2 regions of the Brevibacillus sp. AG162 genome follow, and region 1 is predicted to be linked to the other one. Evidence: predicted binding sites of a transcription regulator. Region 1 holds the regulator's gene; the other holds the start of a gene.
What was found. Region 1 encodes CtsR, which represses protease genes until heat stress. Its sites were predicted from a motif close to ATGGTCAATAAAGGTCAAACA; they were not measured.
Positions count from the first base shown of each region.

Region 1 (3,175 bases):
TCTTCGTACCTATTTCCCATGCCTCGTTCAAACGAAACCCGGGTAATAGTACCTGTATTCGAATGTGGTCTTCTTCATTAACCATGATGCTGACGGACTCATCTTCACGAAGCAATACGGCACCTTTGCGAGATTCCTCTGCCAGATGAGGGCTAATCAGATGCTTTTCAACGAGCACGCGTTTTTCTAACGGGTTAATTTGGTCCATATGGATGACCTGAAGCTGATGCCTTTTGCGCATGGCCTCCGAATCGCTTACTTCCGTTACCTTTCTGACGACTTCCTCGCCCTGCGAGTCCGTTGCCAATAACGGAAAGGGGTGCTGGCGCAGGTTACGGGCGATACGCAGCCGTGTACTTATGACAATGTCGGAATCAGGACCTTCTCCTTTCATCCAATTGCTCCACGGGTTTTGCATAAACTGCTTCTGGGACATAACCAGCTAACCTCCCTTGCTACGATTGGGCCATTTTTTGTTCCAGCGCTCGAATTCGATCACGCATCTCTGCTGCCTTCTCGAACTCTTCACTGGCGACATGACTTTGCAGCGCTTGCTTCAGTTGCTCCAGCTCTTTGCGGATCTTCAGTTTGCCACCGGTTCGCTCTGGTACTTTTCCAATATGCTGTGTGTTTCCATGAATCCGGCGGAAAAGTGGGTCCAGTCGATCACCCAAAAAGGTGTAGCAATCACTACAGCCAAATCGGCCGCTTTTACTGAATTGAGCATATGTGAGTCCACATGTTTCGCATTGAAGCGGCTTATTCGTTGCCGTTTCGCGTCCATTCTTTTGCATGGGATCAAATTTTAAAAGTCCTGACAGGAGATTGTTGATGCTGAAGTTGTGAAAGCCGGTAAAGACGTCCCCTTTTTCATGAGCACACTGCTCGCAAATATGGTATTCGGTTTTTTCGCCATTGACGATTTTCGTCAAATGAAGTGTCGCCGGTCGTTTTCCGCATTCCTCACAGTTCATAACATCCTACCTCCTTTTACTTCAACAAGATTGCTGCGATCATCTGCTTTAAAATATTTGCCCGCAAACGATCCCGCAATTCAGCTTCTAGGGTCAATACGTTTCGCGAGGTAGCGATTTTCATCAAGGTGGCTTCTCTGATGTTGACTAAACCTTCCTCCAATAGTCTTTCTACGATCGCATTTCCTACGCTCTGACTGATGCTCTCACCAATCAGTTCTTCTGTTAACAATTCCTGCAAGCGTGCTTTGCTGACAATCTGCACCTTGCGGATGCGAATATACCCGCCGCCCCCGCGCTTACTCTCTACGATGTAACCTTTTTGAACGGTAAAGCGCGTATTGATGACGTAATTGATCTGAGACGGCACACATTGAAAATGGTCGGCAAGCTCACTACGCTGAATCTCGATCGATCCATTGGGACTGTTTGTAATGATGCTTTTCAAGTGATGTTCAATGATGTCCGAGATATTACGCAAGTCATCGCCTCCTATTCCTCTGTGTTTGTTCTTATGAGGTTACCTATTGACTTTGACTATCTTTGACGTTAATTATAATGGGTTTAGTGCGTGCCCGCAAGTGTCCCTTACACATTCTAGTGTGGGCAAAAGAGGGTCGCTTGAAACTTGGGCATGATCAACAAAAAAACCACTCCCTGAGGAATGGTTTATGTTTGCTCTTGTGTATTGGTGTCGATTGCTGGCAAATGATTCAGTAGCTGAGAGAAGCTGGTGATGATGACATCTGCCCCATCAAGCTCGCCCGGTTTGGCAAAACCAAAGTCGCATCCAATGGTAAATAAACCGTTTGTCTTACCTGCTTCCACATCGGAGTGACGATCTCCTACCATGATGGCCTGCCCGATTTTGTAATCAGACAACAATTTGGCAACCAGGTCATTTTTGGAATGCGTACGGAAACGGCCAGCTGAGTACAGATCAGTCATCAGCGGCTTTAACTCGTATTCCTGACAAATGGCATCGATGTACTCTCCCTGCCCATTGCTTGCTACAAATAAAGCAAATCCTTTTTCATGCAGCTTTTCTAAGGTTGATATTACATCCGGATATAGCTCGGTCACTCGTTCTTTGAGTAACTGGATTTCATTGTCTAGCAAGAAGTCGTCTGCTGAGCGAATGGCTTCCTCACTCGCGCCCGGCAACAATTTGTCCCAGATCTGCTCGATTGTCATTCCCAGTACATTGATCAGTTCACGTTCGTCAGGGGTTTCCCCTTGCCATAGCCCTTTTTGACGAAGCTGGTCAAACGTTCGAATAAATGCAGGGGTCGACAGCTTTTCTGTTTGCAGCAACGTGCCATCCATATCAAATAATATGGCGAATGGTACAGTCATAGGTTCCTCCATTTTGTCTGGCTAGGCAGCTATTCTACTTCTCCTGGCAACATATTCATATCATCCAAGATAAATTCGGTAATTCGTTGTGCAGCATCCGGCTTCGAGATTTTCTGTCCCATTCTACGCATATATTCCACCTTGGACGGGCTATGCAATAGTTCATCGATAAAGTAAATCAACTGCTCCGATAGATTTGCGTGTACTGCACATCCATTATTGAGCAAAAAGTGGCTATTCCTCTCTTCCTGACCAGGCAGAGGGTTGTAAATTATCATGGGTACCCGCTTACTCATTACTTCAGCTGATGTGAGTCCGCCTGATTTGGTGACAATTAAATCTGCCGTTTCCAAGTATTCGTGGAAGTTATTGATGAATTTTAGCGGAACGACTTCATGGCGATACGTACGATTTACAACTTTATTGTACAGCTTGTCGTTTGTCCCCGTTAACACAAAGGTTTTCAGAGGAATATTAATCTCTTCTAGCCCATCTAATACCTTTTCCATCGAGCCGAGACCCAATCCGCCCCCTGACAGAATAATGCTCTTTTGTTCAGGAGCGAGGCCAAGCTTTTGCCGAATCAAATCGGGTTCCAATGGCAAACTGAATTTTTTCATGATGGGAATGCCCATCGGAATGAATTTTTGATGGTCCTGTCGATAAACGTCCAACAGATAATACAGTTGTTCATGGCCGATGAAGTAATAATTGATATGGTGATTTATCCATGAAGGATGGATGGTATAGTCGGTAATGATCGTATAGATTGGTTCCTTCCAATCGTTTCTTCCTTTCAGTACGGAGAGCATACAGCTTGCAAACGGATGCGTAGCAATAAAGGC
Region 1 is NZ_VFNO01000017.1:59,907-63,081, forward strand. Features, by position in the region: gene mcsB (protein-arginine kinase McsB) at 1-436, opposite strand, end outside; gene mcsA (protein-arginine kinase activator protein McsA) at 456-974, opposite strand; gene FB479_RS30100 (CtsR family transcriptional regulator) at 991-1,455, opposite strand; gene FB479_RS30105 (HAD hydrolase-like protein) at 1,644-2,330, opposite strand; gene FB479_RS30110 (MGDG synthase family glycosyltransferase) at 2,360-3,175, opposite strand, start outside.

Region 2 (3,175 bases), on a different contig from region 1:
CGACCGACGAACTCCGGAATCAGACCAAATTTCAGCAGATCTTCCGGCAAAATGTATTTCAGGTATTCTCCGGCTTTCAAATCGCCTTTTACGCCATCGCCGAAGTCTGCACCGAAACCGATGACTTTTTTACCCAGACGACGCTTGATAATCTGCTCGACGCCATCAAATGCACCGCCGCAGATGAACAAAATGTTCGACGTGTCGATTTGGATGAACTCTTGGTGAGGATGCTTGCGTCCGCCTTGTGGTGGAACACTCGCAACGGTACCCTCCAAAATTTTCAAAAGCGCTTGCTGAACGCCTTCGCCAGATACATCACGCGTGATGGATGGGTTTTCCGATTTGCGGGCTACCTTATCAATCTCATCGATGTAAATGATTCCTTTTTCAGCCTTCTCGACATCATAGTCAGCAGCCTGAATGAGCTTGAGCAAGATGTTTTCAACGTCTTCGCCCACATAGCCTGCTTCTGTCAGAGAAGTTGCGTCCGCAATCGCGAAAGGTACATTCAGAATGCGCGCCAATGTTTGCGCGAGCAACGTTTTCCCGCTACCAGTAGGACCGATCAGCATGATGTTGGATTTTTGCAACTCCACATCCTCGATCTTCGCCCCGGAATTAATCCGTTTGTAGTGGTTGTACACCGCTACAGACAAGGACTTTTTCGCCATATCTTGACCGATGACATAGTCGTCCAAGATTTTGCGAATTTCCACTGGCTTTGGAATTTCTTTCATATCGATTTCTTCTTCAGTGCCCAGCTCTTCCTGTACAATTTCATTGCACAGTTCGATACATTCGTCACAAATGTAAACACCAGGACCAGCTACCAGCTTGCGCACCTGTTCCTGGGACTTGCCGCAGAAGGAACACTTCAGTTGGCCTTTGTCGTCGTTAAACTTAAACATGCGCTTCACCTCACAACGGGTCAGTTTTTGCGTTCGATAATAGAGTCAATCAATCCGTAGGCCTTTGCTTCTTCTGCGCTCATGAAATTGTCGCGGTCTGTATCTTGCTCTACGCGTTCATAAGGCTGACCTGTCCGCTCAGACAAAATCTCATTCAGCTGGCGCTTCGTTTTCATAATCCATTCCGCATGAATGCGGATGTCTTCTGCTTGCCCACGCACACCACCGAGCGGTTGGTGAATCATCACTTCGGCATTTGGCAGAGCGAAGCGCTTGCCTTTTGCACCAGCAGCCAACAGAAATGCACCCATGCTGGCAGCCATGCCCACACAAATCGTGGACACATCCGGTTTGATGTACTGCATGGTGTCATAGATGGCCATTCCTGCTGTAACAGAACCACCTGGAGAGTTTATGTATAGCGATATGTCTTTGTCCGGATCTTCTGCCTGCAAGAAAAGCAACTGAGCCACAACCAGATTGGCGATTTCATCATCAATCTCGGTGCCCAAGAGAATAATCCGGTCTTTCAGGAGGCGCGAGTAAATATCGTAGGAGCGCTCGCCCCTGCTTGTTTGCTCGATGACCATAGGGATTAGCATTATGTATTTTCCTCCTTTGCCGAAAAAAGTCAATGGTGGAAAAACAAGGCACGATACACTCGTGCCTTGTGGTCTTGACAGCCAGTGCTCAGGGTTAGCCTGCCCACTGACCAATCATGCGTTCTTCTAAGCTTATGCTGTTACTTTGCTTTCTGCAACCAGCAAATCTACTGTTTTGCGAGTTTGCACATCGCGGTACAGAGCAGCCATGCCATCTTGTGCAGAGAAGATTTTGCGCAGTTCATCTGCTGGGCGGCCGTATACGCCAGCCAGTTTATCCAGTTCTGCGTTTACGTCTTCTTCTGTTGCTTCGATGTTTTCTGCTTTGCCGATTGCTTCCAAAGTCAAGGAAGTGCGAACGCGGGATGTTGCGTCTGCACGCAATTGATCACGCAGTTGGCTCTCATCCATGCCGGAGAACTGGTAGTACAGCTCCAGAGTCATGCCTTGGTATTGCAGACGTTGACCAAATTCATTTACCATTTGATCCAATTCATGCTCAACCATTACTGCTGGCAAGTCGATCTCAGCGTTTTCAGCTGCTTTCAGAACGAGCTGCTCACGAACATATTGATCTTTTTCTTGCGCTGTTTTTTCTTCGAGTTTTTTCTTGGTGTCTGCTTTCAGCTCTTCCAGCGTGTCGAACTCGCTCACGTCTTTGGCAAACTCATCGTCCAAAGCAGGCAGGTTTTTGCGCTTCAGGCTGTTCAGCTTCACTTTGAATACCGCTTCTTTACCAGCGAGGTTAGGAGAGTGGTACTCTTCAGGGAAAGTTACGGTAATTTCTTTTTCTTCGCCGATGTTCAAGCCAGCCAGTTGCTCTTCGAACCCTGCGATGAAAGTACCGGAACCCAGTTCCAGAGAGTAATCTTCCGCTTTACCGCCTTCAAAAGCTACTCCGTCTTGGAAGCCTTCGAAATCGATTACAGCGATATCGCCTGTTTGTGCGGCACCCTCTTCTACTGCTACGAGCTCAGCATGACGCTCTTGCATGCGCTTCAGTTCAGCGTCAACGCTCTCTTCTGTTACAGAGAAGTCTTTTTCTTCGATGGACAGACCTTTGTAGTCGCCCAGCTTCACTTCAGGCTTCACAGTTACAGTCGCTTTGAAGATCAGGTTTTTCCCTTGTTCCATTTGCGTTACGTCTACCTCTGGACGATCTACTGGCTCGATACCAGCTTCACGAACAGCTTGTCCGTATGCAGTTGGAAGCAGAATGTCAAGAGCGTCTTGGTACAGAGATTCTACACCAAAACGGGATTCGAACATTTTGCGTGGTACTTTTCCTTTACGGAATCCTGGAACTTGAACTTTTTGAACCACTTTTTTAAACGCTTGATCCAATGCTGCGTCTACTTGCGTAGCATCTACTTCAACCGTCAGGACTCCCTGGTTATTCTCTACCTTTTCCCAATTTGCTGCCACGTAAACTTCCCCTCCTAAATCAAATCAACAGAACATCGCCAGCCGCGCCATGGTATCTTCGCAGGCTCGGATGATAATATTCTAGCCATTATAACCATTCTAGTATAGCACAAATCTTTTAATTTTCAAGAAGACCTCACCCAGCGACGAACAGAATAGTTCCCTCCCAATTGTGGAACCGGGTTGCCTAAATGATCATAAAACGCCACGGATATGTAAACTTCTGTCGGGCTCGTT
Region 2 is NZ_VFNO01000002.1:277,002-280,176, forward strand. Features, by position in the region: gene clpX (ATP-dependent protease ATP-binding subunit ClpX) at 1-911, opposite strand, end outside; gene clpP (ATP-dependent Clp endopeptidase proteolytic subunit ClpP) at 932-1,513, opposite strand; gene tig (trigger factor) at 1,646-2,938, opposite strand; gene FB479_RS06165 (metallophosphoesterase family protein) at 3,064-3,175, opposite strand, start outside.
Region 2: the regulator CtsR is predicted to act here: its motif matches at 1,539-1,559, upstream of clpP (ATP-dependent Clp endopeptidase proteolytic subunit ClpP).